One region of the Pseudomonas sp. MHK4 genome, then DNA from elsewhere that is predicted to be linked to it. Evidence: predicted binding sites of a transcription regulator. Region 1 holds the regulator's gene; each other region holds the start of a gene.
What was found. Region 1 encodes sigma-54, which starts transcription at its own class of promoters, with help from an activator protein. Its sites were predicted from a motif close to ANTGGCATNNANNTTGCTNT; they were not measured.
Positions count from the first base shown of each region.

Region 1 (2,204 bases):
ATCATGGCCATCCTCGAGACCCGCAAGGAGCTCGACAAGGCCGGTCGCCGCAAGGAACTGGAGAGCCTGCTGCAGGAATTCCACATCAGCCACATCCGCGACAACCTCGGCATGAGCCTGTCCGGCGGCGAACGCCGCCGCGTGGAAATCGCCCGGGCACTGGCCACCAACCCGAAATTCATCCTGCTCGACGAACCGTTCGCCGGTGTCGACCCGATTTCGGTGGGCGACATCAAGCAGATCATCCATCACCTCAAGGCCAAGGGCATCGGGGTGCTGATCACCGACCACAACGTCCGTGAAACCCTGGATATCTGTGAAACCGCCTACATCGTCAACGATGGCCAACTGATCGCCGAAGGCGACGCTGAAACCATCCTGGCCAATGACCTGGTCAAGGAAGTGTACCTGGGGCACGAATTCCGTCTGTAAGCGTCGAGGTGTCCGGCGGGTCGACCGAGCGCCTGGCGCAATAAAAAATCAACCTTTTTTTATTGTTACAGCGCTCTAGGCAAACGCCGCAGTTTCAGGCATATAATTTGCTTATGTTTGGCGCTTCGGCGCCCTGTAGTGGATGGCGCATGTGCGCCGGCGAATAAGGTGTTAAGCCCCTGCCATGAAACCATCGCTAGTCTTGAGAATGGGCCAGCAGCTGACGATGACACCGCAGCTGCAACAGGCCATCCGCCTGCTCCAATTGTCGACCCTGGACCTGCAACAGGAAATCCAGGAGGCCCTGGAGTCCAATCCGATGCTCGAGCGCCAGGAAGAAGGCGACGACTTCGACAATTCCGACCCGCTGGCCGACAACGCCGAACACAAGCCCAGTACCGATATCCAGGAGCCCTCCTACCAGGAAACCGCCCCAACCGTCGATAACCTCGAGGAAGGCGACTGGAACGAGCGCATCCCCAACGAACTGCCGGTCGACACCGCTTGGGAAGACGTCTATCAGACCAGCGCCAGCAGCCTGCCAAGCAACGATGATGACGAGTGGGATTTCACCACCCGCACATCGGCGGGCGAGAGCCTGCAAAGCCACCTGCTGTGGCAATTGAACCTGGCACCGATGTCCGACACCGATCGCCTGATCGCCGTGACCCTCATCGACTGCATCAACAACCAGGGTTATCTGGACGAGACGCTGGAGGAAATCCTCGAAGCCTTCGATCCGGAACTCGACATCGAACTGGACGAGATCGAAGCCGTCCTGCACCGCATCCAGCAATTCGAACCCGCCGGCATCGGAGCACGCAACCTGGGCGAATGCCTGCTGCTGCAATTGCGCCAGCTGCCCGCCAAGACGCCTTGGCTGGCCGAAGCCAAGCGCCTGGTCACCGACTACATCGACCTTCTCGGCAGCCGCGACTACAGCCAGCTGATGCGCCGCATGAAGCTCAAGGAAGACGAACTGCGCCAGGTGATCGAACTGGTCCAGAGCCTCAACCCGCGCCCAGGCTCGCAAATCGAGTCGACCGAAGCCGAATATGTGGTTCCCGACGTGATCGTGCGCAAGGACAACGAGCGCTGGCTGGTCGAACTCAACCAGGAATCGGTGCCGCGCCTGCGGGTCAACGCCCAGTATGCAGGCTTCGTTCGCCGGGCCGACACCAGCGCCGACAACACCTTCATGCGTAATCAGTTGCAGGAAGCCCGCTGGTTCATCAAGAGCCTGCAAAGCCGCAACGAAACCCTGATGAAGGTGGCCACGCAGATCGTCGAGCACCAGCGCGGCTTCCTGGAATACGGCGACGAAGCCATGAAACCGCTGGTGCTGCATGACATCGCCGAAGCGGTCGGCATGCACGAGTCGACGATTTCGCGGGTGACCACGCAGAAATTCATGCATACCCCTCGGGGCATTTATGAGCTGAAATACTTTTTCTCCAGCCACGTCAGCACCTCCGAGGGCGGAGAATGCTCGTCCACGGCGATTCGCGCGATCATCAAAAAACTGGTGGCGGCGGAAAATCAGAAAAAGCCGTTGAGTGACAGCAAGATCGCTGGTTTACTGGAGGCACAAGGCATTCAGGTGGCTCGCCGCACCGTCGCCAAGTACCGCGAATCCCTGGGGATCGCGCCTTCGAGCGAACGCAAGCGGTTGATGTAGGGCCACGCCACAGCGTTCCAGTGGCAGATCATCTGGATCTGCCGCTTTATGCACTGGCAACGAAGGAGAAGCTGTATGCAAGTCAACATCAGTG
Region 1 is NZ_BAAIAK010000007.1:150,876-153,079, forward strand. Features, by position in the region: gene lptB (LPS export ABC transporter ATP-binding protein) at 1-432, shown strand, start outside; gene ACYP2Q_RS19010 (RNA polymerase factor sigma-54) at 617-2,110, shown strand; gene hpf (ribosome hibernation-promoting factor, HPF/YfiA family) at 2,186-2,204, shown strand, end outside.

Region 2 (2,204 bases), on a different contig from region 1:
CTTGTACATCAAGGTACCTGCCAGCGGCAGTTTCAGCAGCCAGGTGTCCATGCGGTCGCGAAAGCCCTGGGAGGTTTTCAGCGCGCGACGCACTGCGAAAGCGCCCGCGCTGAGCGCGCCCAGCAGTATCCACCACCATGCCTGCATGAATTGCGACAGGTAGATGACCATCAGGGTGAAGGCCGGCAGCTCGGCGCCAAAACCCTTGAATACGGATTCGAATTGCGGCACCACCTTGATCAGCAGGATGGCGCTTACGATGATCGCCACGCACACGACGATCAGCGGGTAGGTCATGGCTTTTTTGATCTTCGCCTTGAGGCTTTCGCTTTTTTCCTTGTAGGTCGCCACCCGTTCCAGCAGGGTGTCCAACGCGCCGGCCTGTTCCCCGGCGTCTACCAGGTTGCAGTACAACTCATCGAAGTATTGCGGCTTCTTGCGCAGGGCTGCAGCGAAGCTGTTGCCCGCCGCCACGTCCTGTTTCACCTCGTCGACCAGCTTGCGCATGGCCGGGTTGTCGAAGCCTTCACCGATGATGTCGAAGGACTGCAGCAATGGCACGCCGGCTTTCATCATGGTCGCCATCTGCCGGGTGAAAAGGGCAATGTCCTGAGGCTTGATGCGTTTGCCCAGCTTGAACAACGACGTGGTTTGCCTGCGCACCTTGCCGGGGTTGATGCCTTGCTTGCGCAATTGCGCCTTGATCAACGCCGGGTTCTGGCCGCTCAACTCGCCCGTCACCTTCGCGCCTTTCCTGTCTGTGCCTTCCCAGCTGTACACGCTGGTGCTTGCTGCCTTGCCTGCCATGTTCAGCCCTTTGTAACCGCCGATGCGTTGATCGCAGCCGACCGGCTCATAGATCGTGAATGTGCCGATGCGTTCCTCGGGAATCGACTTATAGCCTAGTCAATCGGAGGAACCCAACAGCGCTGTCGAGGTGACGAAAAGTGTCAGATAGTGCGGTTCCTGGGGGTGGGAAGGGCATCATGGCGTCGCTACCCCCCGGCGAACAGGGCGCGCCGGGCTTGGCATGGGCTGTGCTGCTGCAGGTGCAGATCATGAGATTTCAACTCATGCACGGAGGCTGTCCTTGAACAATCAAAAAGGTTTTACCCTGATCGAGTTGCTGATCGTGGTGGCGATCATCGGGATTCTGGCGACGTTTGCGATACCGGCTTACTCCAAGTATCAGGCGCGGGCCAAGGTAACGGCGGGGCTGGCCGAGATATCGGCGTTGAAGGTGGCGTTCGAGGATGTGATCAATCAAGGCGACGACCCTGATTTGTCCAAGGTCGGCGGCGTTGCCTCGACGTCCAACTGCACCACCTCGGCCAGCGGCAAAGCCACTGATGGTACCGGAGCTATCGGTTGCACGATCCTTAATGCCCCGGCTCAGGTGCTGAATAAGACCATCACACTTTCGCGTACGGTGACAGGCTGGACATGTGCCACCACCGTCGACCAGGAATACGCACCGAAAGGCTGTACGGGCGTTGCCCCGAAGGCTTGAATCATCCCGTTATTGCCTGATACCCCGCCTGTGCGGGGTATTTTTTTATTCGCCGTTCACAGCATTCGAGTATTTGAGAAAACTTCCGGAAATTCATGGCCTTAGGCCTTTGTTAAAACCCGCAACTTGCATGTAGATAATTTCCAACTCATGCATTTTGCATGATTCCGAAAAATGACTGATTTTGTAACTTGTTGAATTATAAGTAATTTTCATCTGTTTCAAAGTTGGCACAGCGTTCGCAATATCTCCAGTAATCCTGCCGACAAGACAATCGGCAGATTTTCCAGAAAAACAGGAGTTACTCGTATGAAGAAGTTCGCTATTGCCGCCGCTACTGCTACCGCGCTGACCCTGACCATGGCCAACGCTGCATTTGCCCAGACCACTCAAGCCACCCAGGCTCCGATGACCCTGGCGGCGAATGAGATGAATCAGGCTGCCGAAGCGGGTTCAGATACCTGGATCACTACCAAAGTCAAAACTGACCTGGTCACCGAAAAAGGCATTCCTGGTACCGATATCAAAGTGGAAACCAACAAAGGTGTTGTGTCCCTGTCGTCCACCGTTGCGGTAACGGAATCCCAGAAAGCTACCGCTGTAGCGATCACCAAGAAAATCAAAGGCGTCAAGGCGGTCTCCGCTGACGGCCTGAAAGCCGAATAAGGCAAGACTTCTCGCCTGGACTGGGAGA
Region 2 is NZ_BAAIAK010000008.1:36,847-39,050, reverse strand. Features, by position in the region: gene ACYP2Q_RS20030 (type II secretion system F family protein) at 1-807, opposite strand, end outside; gene ACYP2Q_RS20025 (pilin) at 1,091-1,510, shown strand; gene ACYP2Q_RS20020 (BON domain-containing protein) at 1,820-2,176, shown strand.
Region 2: the regulator sigma-54 is predicted to act here: its motif matches at 1,025-1,044, upstream of ACYP2Q_RS20025 (pilin).

Region 3 (2,204 bases), on a different contig from region 1:
GCCTCGATATGCAGTCGGTCGGCAATTTGTGAGGAAGCGCGCAACATCATACGCTTCAATACTACGCCCATATGACTGTTATCGACTTTTCCGAGAATTTCTCCCAGCACTTCCTCGAACGGCACACTGACAAATAACACGCGTTGCGAGCTGCCGTACTTCTTCCAGATGAAATGCGCGACTTCCATTACGCCCAATTCGTGGGCACGTCCGCCCAGGTTGAAGAAGCAGAAATGCGCCATCAGGCCGCGTCGCATGATCTGGTAGGCCGCGACGGTGGAATCGAAGCCACCGGACATCAGGACCAGCGTTTGCTCCAGCGCACCCAGCGGATAACCGCCGATGCCGTTGTGCTGGCTGTGGATCACGAACAACCGTTGGTCGCGAACTTCGATGCGGACTTCGATTTCAGGCTTTTTCAGGTCGATTCCGGCGGCACCGCACTGGCGGCGCAACTGGCTGCCGACATATTTCTCGATATCGATCGAGCTGAACGGGTGCTTGCCGGCGCGCTTGCAACGTACCGAAAAGATCTTGCCGGCCAGTGCGTCGCCGTAGTGCTGCTTGCACTTTTCGACGATGTCATCGAAGTCACCCAGCGGGTACTCGTCGATCTGCAGGAAGTGCGCGATGCCCGGCATGCAGCTCAGGCGCTCGCCCATCTCCTTCAGGGCCTTGGGCTCGCTGACACGGGTTTCCAGCTCGAGGTTGTCCCACACACCGTTCACCACCACAGCCGGGTCCAGGTCACGGAGCACGGCACGGATGTTCTTGGCCAATTGACGGATGAAACGCATCCGTACCGGGCGGCTCTTGATGGTGATCTCGGGAAAGACTTTTACGATTAATTTCATGGAAACAGCGCGCGCAAGGCCTGCCGAAAAAGGGGGGCGCGGATTATAGCGGAAATTGCTCAAGGTTTAACCAGTTTATGTGCAGAAGGTTTTGCACGCACCAAAACAGGTCATTTTGTGAATCAGGCGCTACATTAAGGGGCGCTATTTTCCGCATTTATACGCTTTGCACCTCTATAAGCGTGAAATTGGGGCAAAAAACCCATGGTGGGGCACTGGCATGCAATTTGCTCCCTTGTGAGGCAGGTTGCCTTGGCAGAGTATTCGCGCCGGCATCACCAACTATTAAGGGCATCCACTACCAGCCCTAAGCCACCCGGAGGACACTATGTCGAAGTCGGTTCAACTCATTAAAGATCATGACGTCAAGTGGATTGATCTGCGCTTCACGGACACCAAAGGCACTCAGCACCACGTGACCATGCCGGCTCGCGATGCGCTGGATGATGACTTCTTCGAAGTCGGCAAGATGTTCGACGGTTCGTCCATCGCTGGCTGGAAAGGCATCGAAGCCTCCGACATGATCCTGATGCCGGACGATTCCACCGCTGTCCTGGACCCGTTCACCGAAGAGCCGACCCTGATCCTGGTCTGCGACATCATCGAGCCTTCGAGCATGCAAGGCTACGACCGCGACCCACGTGCGATCGCCAAGCGCGCCGAAGAGCACCTGAAAGCCACCGGTATCGGTGACACCGTATTCGCCGGCCCAGAGCCAGAGTTCTTCATCTTCGACCAAGTGAAGTTCAAGTCCGACATTTCCGGCTCCATGTTCAAGATCTACTCCGAACAGGGTTCCTGGATGTCCGACCAGGACATCGAAGGCGGCAACAAGGGCCACCGTCCAGGCGTCAAAGGCGGCTATTTCCCGGTGCCACCGTTCGACCACGACCACGAAATCCGTACTTCCATGTGCAACGCGCTGGAAGAAATGGGCCTGACCGTCGAAGTTCACCACCACGAAGTGGCAACTGCCGGCCAGAACGAAATCGGCGTCAAGTTCAACACCCTGGTGAAGAAAGCCGACGAAACCCAAACCCTGAAGTACGTCGTGCACAACGTTGCCGACGCCTACGGCCGCACCGCTACCTTCATGCCTAAGCCGCTGTACGGCGACAACGGCTCGGGCATGCACGTGCACATGTCCATCTGGAAAGAAGGCAAGAACACCTTCGCTGGCGAAGGTTATGCCGGCCTGTCCGATACCGCCCTGTACTTCATCGGCGGCATCATCAAGCACGGTAAGGCCCTGAACGGCTTCACCAACCCGGCTACCAACTCCTACAAGCGTCTGGTTCCAGGCTTCGAAGCGCCGGTAATGCTGGCCTACTCGGCTCGCAACCGTTCCGC
Region 3 is NZ_BAAIAK010000004.1:170,471-172,674, reverse strand. Features, by position in the region: gene thiI (tRNA uracil 4-sulfurtransferase ThiI) at 1-854, opposite strand, end outside; gene glnA (glutamate--ammonia ligase) at 1,183-2,204, shown strand, end outside.
Region 3: the regulator sigma-54 is predicted to act here: its motif matches at 1,069-1,088, upstream of glnA (glutamate--ammonia ligase).

Region 4 (2,204 bases), on a different contig from region 1:
CAGGTTCAGCGTGATGCGCCGAGGCGGAAACTGCAGCCCCGAATTGATGATCGCGCTGCGCACCCGGTCCTTGCTTTCCTTCACCGCCGCCTCGGGTAGGCCAACCATGGTCAGCGATGGCAAACCATTGGCCAGGTGGACTTCAACGGTGACAGCGGGCGCATCCACGCCAATCTGGGCGCGGCTGTGGACGATGGAGAGGGACATGGTCGTTCCTTGAAATGACGGAGGCCGCTTCCTGCGGGTTTTTCAAGGGTAGACGGGGGAGAGGAGATTGGTGAAATGGTAATGCGGACAAACTTTCACGGGATATTACGATTACGATCTGTGCGCGGGTTGGCGAACCGGAGTACCCCGAAATCCGGCAGACCCGAAGGTCTCCCACGCACGGCCGCCATAGCTCGAGAGGGGAAAAATCCCTGTTCGAATGTGGTCGCTTTGCGTCGGGGATTTCCAGGTCGCCAAACCCAGTGCTGAACATTCACCAGGGGATGAGCATAGAGACCGGCTTATGGACGACGCAATCGGACGGCGGTGTGATGTTTGTAGGAAGTTGCCGGGATTTTTGCGGGGCTTAAGATCAAAAGATCGCAGCCTTCGGCAGCTCCTACAGGGATTGCGGTGTTTATTCGGTTGGTGGAGAGAGCTTCGCTTCCATTTCCGCAACCTTCGCCTCAAGAGCCTCCAACCGTGCCCGCGTACGTGCCAACACTACCATCTGGCTATCGAACTCTTCACGGCTCACCAGGTCCAGCTTGCTGAACCCGCTCTGCAGCAACGCCTTGAACTGGCTTTCGATTTCGCTTTTCGGCAGAGGCGTGTCGCCGCTGAAGAGGCGGGAGGCGGTGCCTGTCAGGGCGTCGAGGAAGTCTTTGGGCGCGAGCATGGGGGAATGTCCTGGTAGCAATGGCGGGCAGTGTATCACGCAGTGTCTATAGTCAATCCGGCGGGCAAGGGATGCACGCTTTTCGCGCATGCGGACGGACGGCATCGCACCGTTGTTGTGCGTAACGCGTTGGGTGTTGTCGTGAAGTGGTCGCGATCTGTTGGCAAAGGCTTGAAAACTATGCGTTTTGTGGAGATGGCAAGCTTTCTGCTTAGATGCTGATGACCCATGCACTGATGCAGTCGCTGTGACGAATGCAGTGCGCCAGGCGAAACGCGGGGAGTGTTTCGCAAGGAGCGGTTAGCTGGCGTCGGACGGGCAGGTAGGGCCGACGATGCGTTACAAAGCCAGGCACTGCGCTTAGACTTGAGACGGGTTTGTTTTCCTGGGGCAAGTCCACCAAATTCGGGAGAGAGTTTTCATGAAGCTAGTCACTGCCATCATCAAGCCGTTCAAGTTGGACGACGTGCGCGAGTCGTTGTCCGAGATCGGCGTGCAGGGCATTACCGTTACTGAAGTCAAAGGCTTTGGTCGGCAGAAGGGTCACACCGAGCTGTATCGCGGCGCGGAATACGTGGTCGATTTCCTGCCAAAGGTGAAGATTGATGTCGCCATTGACGACAAGGATCTTGACCGGGTTATCGAGGCGATAACCAAGGCGGCCAACACCGGCAAGATCGGTGACGGCAAGATCTTCGTGGTCAATCTGGAACAGGCGATTCGCATCCGTACCGGCGAAACCGATACCGACGCAATCTAAGCCGCCACAAACCCAACGCCCCAGGAGAAAACAAAATGACTCTGCGTAAATTCGCAGGGCTAGGAGCCCTGTTGTCCATCGTAATGCCCAGCCTTGCTTTGGCGGCAGACGAAGTGGCGGCCCCAGTCCTCAACTCCGGCGACACCGCCTGGATGTTAACCTCGACAGCTCTCGTGCTGTTCATGACCATTCCCGGCCTCGCGCTGTTCTACGGCGGCATGGTTCGCTCCAAAAACATTCTTTCCGTGATGATGCAGTGCTTCGCCATTACCGGTCTGATCAGCGTCCTGTGGGTCATCTATGGCTACAGCATCGCGTTCGACACCACCGGGATGGAACAGGGCGTCGTCAACTTCAACTCGTTCTTCGGTGGCATGGGCAAGGCCTTCCTCGCCGGTGTCACGCCATCCAGCCTGACCGGCCCTGCGGCGCTGTTCCCTGAGGCGGTGTTCATCACCTTCCAGATGACGTTCGCGATCATCACCCCGGCGCTGATCGTCGGTGCCTTCGCCGAGCGCATGAAGTTCTCCGCGATGCTGATCTTCATGGGCATCTGGT
Region 4 is NZ_BAAIAK010000003.1:272,606-274,809, forward strand. Features, by position in the region: gene ACYP2Q_RS09870 (YifB family Mg chelatase-like AAA ATPase) at 1-207, opposite strand, end outside; gene ACYP2Q_RS09875 (accessory factor UbiK family protein) at 626-886, opposite strand; gene glnK (P-II family nitrogen regulator) at 1,308-1,646, shown strand; gene ACYP2Q_RS09885 (ammonium transporter) at 1,682-2,204, shown strand, end outside.
Region 4: the regulator sigma-54 is predicted to act here: its motif matches at 1,081-1,100, upstream of glnK (P-II family nitrogen regulator).